Aromatoleum aromaticum EbN1: one gene and its partner. The protein of the gene in region 1 interacts with the protein of each later gene in a pairwise test. Links are inferred from orthologs where the notes say so. Each region holds a gene or a part of one and is shown in the gene's direction. Other genes may lie near its edges.

Region 1 (11,368 bases):
GCGTCTCGGCGAGCCCGGTGATCTCGCACTCCTTCGGCCCGACGAGGAACCGACGCAGGTTCTCCTCGCCGAGCTGCGCGCCGACGTACGTGTTGACCGCCCTGCTCGAAACGCCGTCGCTGCTGACGATCGTGCGCGGTCCGCCGTCGCCGACACTTCCCGGCACTGCGGCAAGCAGCATGCAGTTCGTGACGTCCGTGTAAGCGCGGTCGTCGGTCCCGATCCACAGCACGCCGGTCGCCGGACTGAACCACAGGCCGTCGGGGCTCGAGAAGTCGTTCGCATCTGTGAGCCCGGAGATGTTCACCGCCCTCGCGTCCGCGCTCGCGCGCGCGCCGAACAGGAACACGTCCCACGTGAAGCTCGTCGCGCCCGCGTCGCCGCCGGCCTCGGCGAAGCGGACGACATGGCCGTTGGGATTGCCCTGCCGGTCCTGGCCGGTCGTCTTCCGATCGTTGTAGAAGCGCGGATTCGCGGCATCGAGCTCGGCCAGCGGACGGCTCGATGCGTTCGCTTTCGTCAGCGAAACATAGACTTCGCCATTCTTCGGATTCACCGCCGCCCACTCGGGCCGGTCCATCTTCGTCGCGCCGGCCGCGTCCGCAGCGAGCTGCGCGTGAACGACGACGTCGGCCTGGTCGGCGAACGGATACGGGGCGTTCGCCCTTGTGACGTTGCCGACGCCAAAGCGCAGCTCGATCCATTTGCCGCTGCCGTCGGCATCGAAGCGCGCGACATAGAGCCGGCCGTCGTCGAGGTACTTGTCCCCCGCGGCGAGCCCCCCGTCCGCGTCCACGGGGTTCCACGGCAGGTTCGACACGTACTTGTAGAGGTACTCGTCGCGTGAATCGCAGCCCATGTACCACACGAGCGGCGCGCCGGACTGCACCGGCCCGAGCCACGCGCCCTCGTGCGCGAAGCGCCCCAGCGCGGTGCGCTTCTTCGGTGTCGACGCGGGGGCGAACGGGTCGATCTCGACGACCCAGCCGTAGGTGTTCGTGGCGTTGCGATAGTCGTCGTTGCCGTCGTCGGATGCGCCGAGCTTCATCGCGTTCCAGCGCCCGTAGAGGTCGTCGGGCGTGTCCGGCGTCACCGTCGCCCACCGCTCGCGTCCATTGCCGCGCACGCCGTAGCGCGCGAACGCCGCGAGCTCTTTCGCGCTGCGGCGCGGGTCGTCGACCGCCGCGATGCGACGGAAGTAGCTCGCCCAGTTCTCCTCGCACGTCAGGTACGTGCCCCACGGCGTATGTCCGCTCGCGCAGTTGTTGACCGTGCCGCGCGTGCGGCTGCCGTCCGGCGCGTATTTTGTGACCATGTAGCGCGTCTTCGTCGCCGGCCCGGCGAGCGCCATGTCGGTCAGCGTGTGGATGCGGCGGTTGAAGCGCGAGTCCCGCTCGTAACGCCATTTCCCGCCCGCTTCGATAGTCTCGACGATGGCGACGCCGTGAGCGTAGAACTCGCGCAGCACTTCGCCGGCGTCGGTGCGCACGCCGTCGGCGACTGTCTGGCCGCGCGCGTGCAGGTACTCCGGCGTGATCGCTTCGTGATTCATGCACAGCAGCCCGCGCCGCGACTCGTCCCTGTGGTGCCGGCCGTTCGCGCCGAGCCCGAAGTAATGCATGCCGTCATGGTGGTCACCGGCGCGCAGCGCGAAGCTCGCGGGGTCGTCCTCGCCGTTGTTCAGGTATTCGCCAATGCTCGCCGCAAGCGGGTCGCCGAGGCGAAACAGGACGCTGTAGCGGTAGCCGTCGGGCAGCACGACGGCATCTTCGAGGCTTTTCGCGACGGGCGCGAAGCCAAGCCGCGCGGCGCGGCGGCCGGGAGCGGCGGCTCCCGGGACGGCGGGCGCAGCGAAAGCGTTCGGCAGACCGGCGCCCGCCAGCGTCAGCGCCGCGGCGCCGAGCGCGCTGCCGAGCAGTTGGCGACGCGACAGCCGCGCGTGCAGCACGGCGTCGAAGCTCGTGTTCCCGGAAGTGTTCGTCGATTCGTCGTCGCGGGACGGGGACAGGCGGGAATCGGTCATCGTGTAATCCTCGGCAGGGTTTCTTGTGTCGCGGGACTGTCCCCGCACGGTATGCGGCAATTGCTGAAGCTGCATGACAACGCAACGCCCGTTCCCCGCCGTGCCGGATCGACAGCGCCCATTTATAGATCATTTCGCTGCCCCGCAACAATCCGCTCCGTATAATCCCGGCTTCGCACGCCCAAGGACTCTGGCATGGATCTTCCCCTCTTCGTTATCGCGCTCATTCTCGGCATCGTCGAGGGGCTGACCGAATTCCTGCCGATCTCCTCCACCGGCCACCTGATCATCATCGGCGACCTGCTCGGCTACAACGACGCGACGAGCAAGGTGTTCAAGATCGTCATCCAGTTCGCCGCGATTCTCGCCGTGTGCTGGGACTATCGCGAACGGCTGGCACGCGTCGCGGCCGGCGTCGGCAGCGAACCCGCGGCGCAGCGCTTCGTCGGCCTGCTGTTCATCGGCTTCCTGCCGGCGGCGGTGCTCGGGCTGATGTTCCATTCGACGATCAAGAGCCTGCTGTTCAACCCGCTGACCGTCGCGACAGCGCTCGTCGTCGGCGGCGTGCTGATCCTCTGGCTCGAGCGCCGCGCGTACCATCCGCGCATCAACGCGGTCGACGAGATGCGCTGGGCCGATGCGCTGAAAGTGGGGTTCGCGCAGGCCGCGGCGATGATTCCGGGCACTTCGCGGTCCGGGGCGACGATCCTCGGCGGGCTCGTGTTCGGGCTGTCGCGCAAAGCCGCAGCGGAATTCTCGTTCTTCCTCTCGATTCCGACGATGTTCGCGGCGACCGTCTACGACCTGTACAAGAACCGCGACCTGCTCCACATGGGCGACTTGCCGGTGTTCGCGATCGGCTTCGTCGCGTCCTTTTTCGCGGCGATGTTCGCCGTCAAGGCTTTCATCCGCTTCATCTCGAACCACACTTTCATCGCCTTCGCGTGGTATCGCATCGTGTTCGGGCTGGTGGTGCTCGCGACGTGGCAGTTGGAGCTCGTCGAGTGGAGCGAACCCTAGCCGCGCCGCATCCCGCCGCGGGCGGCTAGACTGTCGCTTTCCGGCCGTCCCGAGAGGCTCCGATGATCATCTACCTGCACGGCTTCCGCTCTGCTCCGGCGTCGATCAAGGCGCAAGCGCTGCAGCGCCACATGGCGGCGAAAGGATTGGCGCACGCGTTCTGGTGCGAACAGCTGCCGGTGTCGCCGCGCGCGGCGATCGCGCTGGTCGAGGCGCAGATCGCGCACTGCCGCCGCGAACGGCCGGAGCTTCGTCCGACGCTGGTCGGCAGTTCACTCGGCGGCTTCTACGCAACCTGGCTCGCCGAGAAGCACGGGCTCGCGGCGGCGCTCGTAAACCCGGCCGTCGTTGCGCCGCTGTCACTCGAAGCCTGGGTCGGCCCGCAGACGAACCTCTACACCGGCGAACGCTTCGACTTCACGGCACGGCACATCGAGGAACTGCGCGCGCTCGACATCGCTGCGATCACGCGGCCCGAACGCTACTGGCTGCTCGTCGAAACCGGCGACGAAGTGCTCGACTACCGCGACGCGGTCGCGAAATACGCCGGCGCGCGGCAGACCGTGCTCGCCGGCGGCGACCACGGCTTCTCGCGCTGGAACGATTATCTGGACGCCCTGCTCGCGTTTGCGGGACTGCCATCATGAGCACGCCCGATTTCGACGCGCGCCGCTTCAAGTCGATCGAGCGGGCCGGCTTCAACCGCATCGCCGCCCGCTATGCCGACGGCGCCCACCTGCGTGCGGACCTTGCCGACGCGCTGCTCGGCGCCGCACGGCTTGCACCCGGCCAGCAGGTGCTCGACCTCGCCAGCGGCCCCGGCCTGCTCGCGCGCGCAGCCGCCCGCCAGGTCCAGCCCGGCGGCTGGGTGCTCGCAAGCGACATCGCCGAGGAGATGCTCGCCGAAGGCGCGCGGCGCACGCTCGGCGAAACTGCCGCAGCGGCGCTGCCCGCCGGCACGCCGGCCCTTTCGTTCGCCGCCGCCGACGCCGAACAGCTGTGCCTGCCGGACGCGAGCTTCGACTGCGTGCTCGCCGGCCTCGCGCTGTTCATGTTCCCGCACCCGGACCGCGCCCTGATCGAGATGCACCGCGTGCTGCGCCCGGGAGGTCGGGTCGCGCTGTCGACGTGGGGCGCGCGCGATGACGTCCCGCTGATCCGCTGCGCACAGGACTGCATCGCCCGCTTGCTGCCGGCGCCAAAAGTCGCCCGCCCGTCGGTGTTCCGCTTCGGCGACGCAGCGGTGCTCGAAGCGGCGCTCGAAGCGGCCGGGTTCGTCGACGTGCACATCGAGCCCTGCCGCTTCACATGTCATTTCGCCGACGCGGCGGCGTACTGGCAGACTTTCCTCGATCTCGCCGGCGGTGCCGCCGAAGCTCTCGCACGTCTGCCGCAAGCCACCCAGCACGCGTTGCGCGACGCCGTCTCCGCCGAGCTCGACGCACACCGCAGCGGCAGCGGATATTCGATCGATGCGCTCGCGCTCGTCGCCAGCGCGCAGCGTCCGGCAGAAGGAACTCTCGACGGGCAGGCTGCGACGAACAGCTGGTGATGGAACGGGACGAGGGTCGCGCCACGTCCTGCCCGGGACTTCGAGCCCGCTGCGACCGAATCCTTTAAACTGTCGGGCTTGCTCATTGATGGCGGTAGCCGATGTTTGTGCTGTTCGAAGAGGACGGGGCCTTCAAGGCCGGGACGGTTCTCGCTGATAACGACTCCTCGCTGCAGGTGGAGACCTCTCACGGCAAACGGATGAAGCTGAAAAGCAGCCACGTGCTGCTGCAGTTCCGCGAGCCCGCGCCGGGCGACCTGCTCGAACGCGCCGCGGCCGACGCCGAGGAACTGGACACCGGTTTTCTGTGGGAAGTGTGCGGCGACGGCGAGTTCGGCTTCCAGGACTTCGCCACCGAGTACCACGGCCACGCGCCGAACGCCGTCGAAGCCGCCGCCGTGCTGCTGCGCCTGCATTCGGCGCCGATCTATTTCCACCGCAAGGGGCGCGGGCGTTTCCGCAAGGCTCCCGCCGAGATCCTGCAGGCGGCCCTCGCCGGCCTGGAAAAGAAGCGCCAGCAGGCCGAAGCGATCGAGCGCATGCGCAGCGAACTCGTCGCAGGACGCATGCCAGCCGAACTCGCAAGCATGCTGCCGCAGCTGCTGTACCGCCCGGACCGCAACCGCGTCGAGACCAAGGCGTTCGAGGCGGCATGCGTCGACGCCGGCCTGTCGGCGCCGCGGCTGCTGCTCAAGTGCGGCGCGCTCGCGTCGAGCTACGATTTCCACTATCACCGCTTCCTGTTCGAATATTTCGAGGACGGCGTCGCGTTCCCGCCTTTCGACCCGCCGCACGAGCCGGCCGAGCTGGCGCGCGCTGATGTCGCGGCGTTCTCGATCGACGACGCGACGACGACCGAGATCGATGACGCATTCTCGGTGACGCCGCGCGAAGGCGGCGGCTGGCGCATCGGCATCCACATCGCCGCGCCGGCGCTCGGCTTCGCGCGCGGCTCGTCGCTCGACGCGATCGCGCGACGGCGCCTGTCGACGGTGTATATGCCGGGCAACAAGATCACGATGCTGCCCGACGCGGTCGTCGAGGACTTCACGCTCGGGGCCGGGCGCGAGTGTCCGGCGGTGTCGCTTTACCTCGACGTCACCGCGGCGCTCGCGATCGTCGGCCACGAGAGCCGCGTCGAGCGCGTGCCGATCGTCGCGAACCTGCGTCATCACGACATCGAGCCGCTCTTCAACGACCAGGTGTTGCACGAGCAGGCCGACGGCCCGGACTTCCAATGGAAGCGCGAGCTGAAGCTGCTGTGGGACCTCGCGACGGTCCTTGAGGCCGGGCGCGGCAAGGCCGAGGACAACCGCAACCAGGTCGACTTCAACTTCTACGTCGACTGGCAGACCGAGACTGCGGACGGCGCCGGCTACGTGACGATCTCGCAGCGCCGGCGCGGTTCGCCGCTCGACAAGCTGGTCGCCGAGATGATGATCCTCGCGAACGCGACCTGGGGAAAACTGCTCGACGAGGCCGGCATCCCGGGGCTGTACCGCGCGCAGAGCGGCGGCAAGGTGCGCATGACGACGGTCGCCGCGCCACACGACGGGCTCGGCGTCGATTGCTACGCGTGGTCGAGCTCGCCGCTGCGCCGCTACGTGGACATGGTCAACCAGTGGCAGATCATCTCGGTGCTGCGGGGCGAGCCGCCGGCGTTCGCGCCGAAGTCGGCGGACCTGATGGCGGCACTGCGCGACTTCGAACTTACCTACGCCGCGTATGCCGATTTCCAGCGTCAGATGGAGCGCTACTGGTGCCTGCGCTGGTTGCGCCAGCAGCCCGGCATCGCGGTCGATGGCAAGGTGCTGCGCGACAATCTCGTGCGCCTCGAGACGATTCCGCTGCTGCTGAAAGTGCCGTCGCTGCCGGTGCTGCTGCCGGGCACCCGCGTGCGCCTGACGATCGAGGACAGCGACGTGCTCGACGTCGATGTCCGCGCGCGCTACGTCGAGACGCTCGCCGAGCCGACTCCGGAAGAGGCCGCAGACGCCGCGCTGGAAAGCTGAGCCGGCTGCGCAATGTCGAGCCGTCCCCCCCTCCGCCGATCGACGCCTGCCGCGAGCGCCTTGCGCCTGCTGGCGAAGCTGACCGGCGGCGCGGGGCGGGACGCGCGCCGGCTGCAACTGGCGCTCGCCGTGTCGGTATTGCTGCATGCGCTGGTCCTGAGCATCAGTTTCACACTTCCGGTGCGCCCGCCGAACCGCGACCCGGGGCTCGAAGTCGTCCTCGTCAATGCCCGCCACGCGCGTGCGCCCGACAAGGCCGAGGCGCTTGCGCAGGCGAACGTCGACGGTGGCGGCAACAGCGACCGGCAAGCCAGGCCGAAGTCTCCGCTGCCGCCGCAGGAAGTCCACCGCGACGGCAACGCGCCCGTCGAAGCGAGAAAGCGCGTCGCGCCGCCCGCGCCGCTGCAGCGCAGCGTGCTGACGCAGCCGAAAGTCGCATCGACCATCTCCCGCCCCCCACCCCGCACCAGCGATGCCCCGCCGGCACTCGCCCCCACTCCGTCGGGGCTCGACCTGCTCAACAGCGCGGCCACGGTCGCGCGCCTGGAAGCGGAGATCGGCCGCCAGCTCGACGATTACGCCAAACGCCCGCGCAAGAAGTTCATCGGCGCGCGCACCAGGGAATACCGCTTCGCGCAGTACGTCGAGGACTGGCGCCACAAGATCGAGCGCGTCGGCACGCTGAACTACCCGGAAGCGGCGCGCGGGCGGTTATATGGCAGCCTGCTCCTGGTCGTCGCGATTCGTGCCGACGGCTCGATCGAGCGCGTCGAGATCCGGCGCTCGTCGGGCGAGCCGGTTCTCGACGAAGCGGCGAAACGCATTGTCCGGCTCGCCGCGCCGTTCGCGCCTTTCCCCGGCGACATCCGCAGCGACACCGACATCCTCGAGATCGCCCGCACCTGGACTTTCACCAACGCCGACAAGGTAACCGCGCAGTGACCATCGACCGCTACGCCGTCATCGGCAACCCGATTTCCCACAGCCGCTCGCCGGCGATCCACGCCGAGTTCGCGCGCCAGACCGGGCAGCAACTGTCCTACGAGGCGCTGCTCGCGCCGCTCGACGGCTTTCGCGACGCGGTCGAGCGCTTTCGCCGTGCCGGCGGCCGCGGCATGAACGTCACCGTGCCGTTCAAGCTCGAAGCGTTCGCGCTCACCGATCGCTGCGCGCCGCGTGCGAGCGCCGCCGGCGCCGTCAATACGCTCGCGTTCGGACCCGACGGCATTTTCGGCGACAACACCGACGGCGCCGGACTCATCCGCGACATTGTTCACAACCTCGATCGCCCGCTCGAAAGGCAGCGCGTCCTGTTGCTCGGTGCGGGCGGCGCGGCGCGCGGCGTGCTGCTGCCGCTGCTCGCCGCGCGCCCGGCATCGCTCACGCTCGCGAACCGCAGCGTCGACAAGGCCCATGCGCTGGCTGCGGCGTTCCGCAGCCACGCGCCGGACGTCGCGCTCGACGCGTGCAGCTTCGTCGACCTCGCCGGGCGGGTGTTCGATGTTGTCATCAACGCGACCGCCGCGAGTCTCGCCAACGAAGCGCCGCAGTTGCCTCCGGGGCTGTACGCGGCGAACGCGCTTGCATACGACATGATGTACGGGTGCGGCGACACGCCTTTCCTCGCCGCGGCGCGCAGCGACGGCGCCACCCAGCGGGCCGACGGCCTGGGCATGCTCGTCGAGCAGGCGGCGGAGAGCTTCCTGCTGTGGCGCGGCGTAAGGCCGGATACCGCTGCGGTGCTCGCCGCGCTGCGCCGTCAGCTCGACGGCGGATGAAAACCGCACTGCGCGGCGCCGGCCGGGTGCTGCTGGTGCTGGTCGCGCTGTTCGTGCTGTACCAGCTGTGGATTTTCACGCTCGTGCTGTGGTGGAGCCACTTCAATCCGTCGAGCACGAGTTTCATGGAGCTGCGCCTCGACGAGTTGCAGGCGAAGCGACCGGATGTCGAACTGCGGCACGAGTGGGTGCCGTACGACCGCATCTCGATCCACCTCAAGCGCGCCGTGATCACCGCCGAGGACGACACTTTCATCGACCACGACGGTTTCGACTGGGAAGGCATGCAGCGCGCGCTCGAGAAGAACCAGCGCAAGGGACGCGCCGTCGCCGGTGGCTCGACGATCAGCCAGCAGCTCGCGAAGAACCTGTTCCTGTCACCGTCGAAGAGCTACTTCCGCAAGGCCCAGGAGGCCCTCATCACGGTGATGATCGAAGCGGTGTGGAGCAAACGCCGCATCCTCGAGGTCTATCTCAACGTCGTCGAATGGGGCAACGGCATTTTCGGCTGCGAAGCCGCGGCGCGACGCTATTTCCGCGTCGCGGCAAGCCGCCTCGGCCCTGCCGAAGCCGCGCGCCTGGCGGTGATGCTGCCGAATCCGCGCCGCTACGAGAAGCAGTTCGGACCGCGCCTCGCAGCTCATGCCCGGAGGATCCGGTCGCGGATGGTTTACGCGACGGTGCCCTGAAACCGCCTTCCGGCGAACCGGCCGGCACGGGGGTCGAGGGCGTCGGTGACAAACTTTCGCCGCAGCGCAGCATTTTGTCGGATCCGGGGTCGCAAGGGCGGGTCGAAGTCCGTAGAATTCGCGCCTTACGCCCTGTCCATACCCGATTCCACACCCGCCCCGGAGGCGCCGATGAGCGCGCAAGACGAGCTCCACCCGGACGACATCCAGCAGCACCTGCGCGAAGTGCAGGCGCTGCTGTCGCGCCACAAGGTGGTGGAAGAACTCGTCCATCGGCAGGACATGCCGCGCCACGAGCTCGTCGAAAACCTCGTCCACAAGCAGCACCTCGCCGAGCTGCAGACTCGCCTCGACAAGCTCCACCCGGCCGACATCGCGTACATCCTCGAAGCGCTGCCGCCCGAGGACCGCCTGTTCGTCTGGGACCTCGTCAAGGCCGACCGCGACGGCGAAATCCTGCTGGAAGTATCGGACGCGGTGCGCGAGACGCTGATCGAGACGATGCGTCCCGACGAGCTCATCGCCGCGGCCGAGACGCTCGACGCCGACGAGCTCGCCGACCTCGCGCCCGACCTGCCGCCGGAAGTCATGCAGGACGTCTTCCAGGCGCTCGACAGCGAAGGCCGCGAACAGCTGCGCGCGGCGATGTCGTTCCCGGAAGACTCGGTCGGCGCGCTGATGGACTTCGACATGGTGACGGTGCGCGAAGACGTCACGCTCGAAGTCGTGCTGCGCTACCTGCGCCGCTTCGAAGAGCTGCCCGACCATACCGACAAGCTGTTCGTCGTCGACCGCGACGATCACCTGAAAGGCATCCTGACGCTCGAATCGCTGCTGATCAACGATCCGGAGATGACTGTCGCGTCGGTGATGCACCGCGAGAACGTCATCAGCTTCGAGCCCGACGACGAAGCCGACGACGCGGCGCAGGCGTTCGAGCGCTACGACCTCGTGTCGGCGCCGGTCATCGACCGCGAACGGCGCGTCATCGGCCGGCTGACGGTCGCCGACGTCGTCGATTTCATCCGCGAGGAATCCGAAGCCGAGATCCTCAGCCACGCCGGCCTGCGCGAGGAGGAAGACATCTTCGCGTCGGTGTGGGATTCGGTGAAGAACCGCTGGGCGTGGCTCGCGGTGAACCTCGTCACGGCGTTCATCGCGTCGCGCGTGATCGGCGCGTTCGAAAACTCGATCGAGAAGCTCGTCGCGCTCGCCGCGCTGATGCCGATCGTCGCCGGCATCGGCGGCAACTCGGGCAACCAGACGATCACGATGATCGTGCGCGCGATCGCGATGGGGCAGGTCGAGCAGTCGGCGATGCAGCGCCTGATGAAAAAAGAGATCGGCGTCGCGCTGTTCAACGGCGTCGTGTGGGGCGGGCTGCTCGGCGTGCTCGCGTGGTGGCTCTACGGCAGCGTGTCGCTCGGCGTCGTGATGACGGCCGCGATGACGCTGAACCTGCTGCTCGCCGCCGCCGCCGGCGTCGTGATCCCGATGTTGCGCATGCGCCTCGGCGCCGATCCGGCGATCGGCGGCTCGGTGATGATCACCGCACTGACCGACTCCGGCGGCTTCTTCATCTTCCTCGGGCTCGCGACGCTGTTCCTGCTGTGATCCCGGCCGAAGCCCTCGGGTTCAGCACCGTAGGGCGGAAAAGCGCAGCGCCTTCCGCCGGACGCAAGCCGGAAACAGGTGGCGGATAACGCCTTCGGCCCATCCGCCCTACGCGATTCGGGATGCCGGCCCCGCTCACCCCAGCCTCGCGAATACCTCGCGTGCCGCGGCGATCGTTTCGTCGATGTCGGCCGCGGTATGCGCCGCCGACACGAACCCCGCCTCGAACGCCGACGGCGCGAAGTAGTGGCCGGCGTCGAGCATCGCGTGGAAGAAGCGGTTGAAGGCGTCGCGATCGGATGCCATGACGTCGGCGAAGGACTTCGGCACGGCGGCGCTGAAATACACGCCGAACATGCCGCCGACCGAGTCGGCGCTGAACGTCACGCCGGCGTCGTTCGCCGCCGCGGCGAGCCCCGTGACGAGTTGCGTCGTGCGCGCGCCGAGGTTTTCGTAGAAACCGGGTTCGCGCAGCAATTTCAGCGACGCGAGGCCGGCTGCGACCGCGACCGGACTGCCCGACAGCGTGCCTGCCTGGTACACCGAACCGAGCGGCGCGATTTTCTCCATGATGTCGCGCCGGCCGCCGAAGGCGCCGACCGGCATGCCGCCGCCGATGACTTTGCCGAGTGTCGTGAGGTCCGGCATGATGCCGTAGAGCCCCTGCACACCTTGCGGGC
Region 2 (4,647 bases), 150 kb from region 1 along the record:
GGGATGAATCGCGTCCGCCGCAGCTGCCGTCGCGTCTGCCGCTGCGAGCGGCCGAGCTGCCGCAGCCGCGCCTGCGGCTCGTCGGCAAGAGCCAGCGGCCGGGGCCGGGCGAAGTCGCGGCCAACCCGCGCTCGCGCAGCGCAGTGATGCGCGTCGCCGAGCGGACCGGGGGCGCGGCATGATTCGCGTGGACGCCTTTCTGGTCGCGCTCGTCGTGAGCAGCGCGCTCGGGGTGGTCGCATCCCAGCATCAGGCGCGCAAGCTGTTCTCGGAGCTCGAGCGGGAACATGCGCGCGCCCAGGGCCTGGAAGTCGAGTGGGGGCAACTGCAGCTCGAACAAAGCACTTGGGCCGCGCACGCGCGGGTCGAGAAGATCGCGCGCGAACGGATCGGCATGCGTCCTCCTGCACCGGGACAGGTGCTCACGGTGGGGGGAGGGCACGAGTCCGCCGACCCAGGGCTGCCGAAGTGAGGACGTACGCATGAGGAAACAGCGTCCGTTGCCCTTCAACCACAATCCGCTGCTGAAGAATGGCCTTCCGGCCTGGCGTTCGCGGCTGGTGATGTCCTGCCTTCTCGCCTGCCTGTTGGCGCTGGTCGGGCGTGCGCTGTATCTGCAGGGGTTCAACAACGAGTTCCTGCAGGCGAAGGGTGAATCGCGCTACGCCCGCGCGATCGAGGTGCCGGCGACGCGGGGCCGCGTCATCGACCGCCATGGCGACGTGCTGGCGATCAGCACGCCGGTGCGCTCGATCTGGGCGATTCCGTCGGATGCGCGGCTGTCGCCGGCCGACGCGCGCAAGCTCGCCGAGCTGCTCGAGACGAGTGTGGATGAGCTGAACGGACGGCTCGCGACCAGTCACGACTTCGTCTACCTGAAGCGCCAGTTGCCGCCCGAACTGGCGCAGGAAGTGGCCGCGCTGAAGCTTCCCGGCATCCACCAGCAGCAGGAATACCGACGCTACTACCCGGGCGGCGAAGTGATGGCGCATGTGCTCGGTTTCACCGGTGTCGACGACAAGGGCCAGGAAGGCGTCGAGCTCGCGTTCGACAAGCTGCTGACCGGCACGCCGGGAGCGCGGCGGGTCATCCGCGACCGGCGCGGCCAGGTCGTCGAGGATGTCGAGGCGATCCGTCCGCCGCACGACGGCCAGGACCTCGTGCTGGCGATGGACGCCAAGATCCAGTATCTCGCCCACTCTGCGCTGAACCAGGCGATGCAGACGCACAAGGCCAAGGCGGGCGCCGCGGTGGTGCTCGACGTGCGCACCGGCGAAGTGCTGGCGCTGGTCAATGCGCCGACCTACAACCCGAACAACCGTACCAACCTCAGCGGTGCGCAATTGCGCAACCGCGTGTTCACGGACACATACGAGCCCGGCTCGACGATGAAGCCTTTCATCGTCGGACTCGCACTCGATCGCGGCAAGGTCGAGCCGACCACCGTCATCGACACCACGCCGGGGCGAGTGTCGATCGGGCGGTCGACGATTTCCGACTCGCACCGGCACGGCCCGCTGACCGTCGCGGAAGTGATCCAGAAATCGTCGAACGTCGGCACCGTCAAAATGGCGATGAACCTCGCGCCGGAGGAAATGTGGCGCATGTTCAACGAGCTCGGTTTCGGCGCTCCGCTCGATCTCGGGTTTCCCGGCGAAGCGAGCGGACGGCTGCGTCCGGTGAAGACGTGGAAGCCGATCGAGCAGGCGACGATGTCGTTCGGCCACGGGATATCCGTCAGCCTCATCCAGATGGCGCATGCCTATCTCGCGTTCGCGCGCGACGGCGAACTGCTGCCGCTTTCGCTGACGCGCGTCGACACCCCTCTGGCTGCCGGCAAACGCGTGTATTCGGTCGACACGGCGCGCGAGATGCGTTACATGCTCGAACTCGCGGCTGGCCCCGGAGGCACCGCGCCGCGCGCGCAGATCCGCGGCTACCGCGTGGCCGGCAAGACCGGCACGGCGCACAAGCTCGAAGGCGGGCGATACGCGAACAAATATGTATCGTCCTTTGTCGGCTTCGCCCCGGCGTCCGATCCGCGAATTATCGTAGCGGTGATGATCGATGAACCTTCTGCCGGTCAATATTTTGGCGGGACGGTCGCGGCGCCGATTTTCGCGCAGATCACCGAAGGGGCGTTGCGAGTTCTGGGCGTGGCGCCGGATGCGCCGCTCGTTCCGCTGCAGGTCGCCGGCAAGGCGGAACAGGCACGAACTGCACGGGGGGGCATGTGAGCGCCGCCCGCGCCCGTGAAATCCTCGAACGGCTGCGGCTGTCCGGTGTCGTCGCGCACGGCATCACCGCCGACTCGCGTCGCCTGCAACCCGGCGAGCTGTTTGCCGCGTGGCCCGGATTCGCAGCTGACGGCCGGCGCTACGTTGCCGCCGCGATCGAGCGCGGCGCTGCCGCGGTGCTGTGGGACGACAGCGACGGCATGCGGCTCGAAGCGCTGTCGGTGCCGGCCCTGCCGGTGTCGGGCCTGCGCAGCCTCGGCGGCTTCCTCGCGCACGAGATCCACGGCTGTCCGTCGAGCAAGCTGTGGGTCGCCGGGGTGACGGGGACCAACGGCAAGACGACAGTGAGCCAGTGGCTCGCCGCCGCGCTCGCCGGGCTCGGCCTGCGCTGCGGCGTCATCGGCACGCTGGGCTGCGGTTTCCCCGGCGAGCTCGTCGATAGCGGCAACACGACGCCCGACGCGCTCGAAGTGCACCGCATGCTCGCCGCGTTCGTCGCGGAGAGTGCCGGCGCGGCAGCGATGGAAGTGTCCTCGATCGGGCTCGACCAGGAGCGCGTCAATGGCGTCGAGTTCGACGTCGCGGTGTTTACGAACCTGACCCGCGATCATCTCGATTACCACAGCAGCATGGAAAGCTATGCCGTTGCCAAGGCGCGGCTGTTCGACCTGCCGGGCATCGGTGCTGCGGTGATCAATTTCGACGACGACTTCGGCCTCGCCCAGGCGCGGCGGCTCGCGGCGAGCGGCATGCCGGTGATCGGCTATACGCGCTTCGTCGAGCGTGCCGACGCGGTGCCGGGCGCGCGCGTGCTGGTCGCCGCGAGTGAGCAGAACGTTCCGTCGGGCCTGCGCTTCGTGCTTGGCTGGGACGGCGGGCACCACACAGTGCAGGTGCGCATGGTCGCACCATTCAATGTCTCGAACCTGATGGCGGTGATCGGATCGCTGCTGGTTCGCGATGTGCCGATGGACGATATCGTGCGGAGCGTGTCGCGGCTGACGCCGCCTGCCGGGCGCATGCAGCTGGTGGGCGGCGTCGGCGAGCCGCTGGTGGTCATCGACTACGCGCACTCGCCCGACGCGCTCGCCCAGGTGCTCGAAGCGGTGCGCAGCACGGCGCAGGGGCGGGGCGGGCGCCTGGTGTGCGTGTTCGGCTGCGGGGGTGACCGCGACGCGGGCAAGCGGCCGATGATGGGAGATGTCGCGCGCGCGCTTGCCGACCGCGTCATCGTCACCAGCGACAACCCGCGCAGCGAGGATCCGCTGAAGATCATCGACGCGATCGTGCGGGGCGCTGGTCCCAACGCCGAACGGATCGTCGATCGCGCCCAGGCGATCCGCATCGCGGTCGGCGAAGCGGGAGCCAACGACGTGATCGTGCTCGCCGGCAAGGGGCATGAGCCTTACCAGGAGGTGCTGGGCGTGCGCTTGCCGTTCTCCGACGTCGAGCAGGCGCGACTTGCGGTGCATGCATGGAATCGAAGCCAGGGAGCAGACCAATGATGACGCTGCACGAAGCGGCGCAAGCTCTGGGTGTCGTCGCGACGATGCCGGGTAATTTCAGCTCGGTGGGAACCGACAGCCGGAAGATCAAAGCCGGGCAGCTTTTCGTTGCGCTGCGCGGCGAACGCTTCGACGGGCATGAATTCGTCGTTCAGGCGGCGGCCGACGGGGCCGCAGCGGCGCTCGTCGATGCGCGATGGGCCGGCACGCAACCCGTGCCGTCGCCGTTGCCGCTGCTCGTCGTCGAGGATACGCGGCTGGCCCTCGGACGGCTCGCCGCACACTGGCGGGCGCGCTTCGAACTGCCCGTGATCGGGGTCACCGGCAGCAACGGCAAGACCACGGTCAAGGAAATGTGCACCGCGGTCCTGCGCGCGCAGGCCCGGCGCGACGGCCACGGCGCGGAAGCGGTACTGGCGACGGCCGGCAACCTGAACAACGACATCGGCCTGCCGCTGACGCTGCTCGAACTGCGCAGCAGTCACCGTGCGGCGATCGTCGAGATGGGCATGAACCGCCCCGGTGAAATCGCCTACCTCGCCGGCCTCGCGCGGCCCACCGTCGCGGTCGTGACGAATGCGCAGCGCGCGCATCTGCAGGGGATGGGCACGGTGATCGGGATCGCCCGCGAAAAGGGCGCGATCTACGAGGCGCTCGGGCCGGACGGTGTCGCAGTCATCAACGCCGACGATACGCAGGCGGGGTACTGGCGGGAGCTCAACGCGGCGCGGCGCACGCTGGTCTTTTCGCTCACGCCCCGCGCCGATGTTGCCGGCGAATGCACGCTGCGCGGCCTGGGCTCCCACCTCGTCATGACGACTCCGGCGGGGCGCATCGCCGTCGACCTGCAGGTGCCGGGCGAACACAACGCCAGGAACGCGACCGGGGCCGCTGCGGCGTGCCTC

Evidence for each region.
Region 2: the proteins of mtgA (region 1) and EBN1_RS04115 interact in binary tests that used the Escherichia coli proteins (3 or more experiments, as listed by UniProt). The link is inferred for Aromatoleum aromaticum EbN1 from one-to-one orthologs.

The regions. Positions count from the first base shown.
Region 1 is NC_006513.1:1,003,232-1,014,599, forward strand. The notes cover bases 7,270-10,227. They hold mtgA (monofunctional biosynthetic peptidoglycan transglycosylase), read left to right. Parts: upstream 7,270-8,381; coding sequence 8,382-9,074; downstream 9,075-10,227. Other genes in these bases: EBN1_RS04820 (energy transducer TonB), read left to right, coding at 7,270-7,549; aroE (shikimate dehydrogenase), read left to right, coding at 7,552-8,385; mgtE (magnesium transporter), read left to right, coding at 9,246-10,227. In the rest of the region: EBN1_RS04795 (PhoX family protein), read right to left, coding at 1-2,023; EBN1_RS04800 (undecaprenyl-diphosphate phosphatase), read left to right, coding at 2,219-3,043; EBN1_RS04805 (YqiA/YcfP family alpha/beta fold hydrolase), read left to right, coding at 3,106-3,690; EBN1_RS04810 (methyltransferase domain-containing protein), read left to right, coding at 3,687-4,595; EBN1_RS04815 (ribonuclease catalytic domain-containing protein), read left to right, coding at 4,697-6,607; more of EBN1_RS04820, read left to right, coding at 6,620-7,269; more of mgtE, read left to right, coding at 10,228-10,688; hemL (glutamate-1-semialdehyde 2,1-aminomutase), read right to left, coding at 10,824-11,368. UniProt on the Escherichia coli protein: Peptidoglycan polymerase that catalyzes glycan chain elongation from lipid-linked precursors. May play a role in peptidoglycan assembly during cell division in collaboration with other cell division proteins.
Region 2 is NC_006513.1:860,941-865,587, reverse strand. What follows is about bases 1-2,859. They hold EBN1_RS04115 (peptidoglycan D,D-transpeptidase FtsI family protein), read left to right. Parts: upstream 1-482; coding sequence 483-2,237; downstream 2,238-2,859. Other genes in these bases: EBN1_RS04110 (UDP-N-acetylmuramoyl-L-alanyl-D-glutamate--2,6-diaminopimelate ligase), read left to right, coding at 2,234-2,859; ftsL (cell division protein FtsL), read left to right, coding at 179-472; rsmH (16S rRNA (cytosine(1402)-N(4))-methyltransferase RsmH), read left to right, coding at 1-182. In the rest of the region: more of EBN1_RS04110, read left to right, coding at 2,860-3,742; EBN1_RS04105 (UDP-N-acetylmuramoyl-tripeptide--D-alanyl-D-alanine ligase), read left to right, coding at 3,739-4,647. UniProt on the Escherichia coli protein: Essential cell division protein that catalyzes cross-linking of the peptidoglycan cell wall at the division septum. Required for localization of FtsN.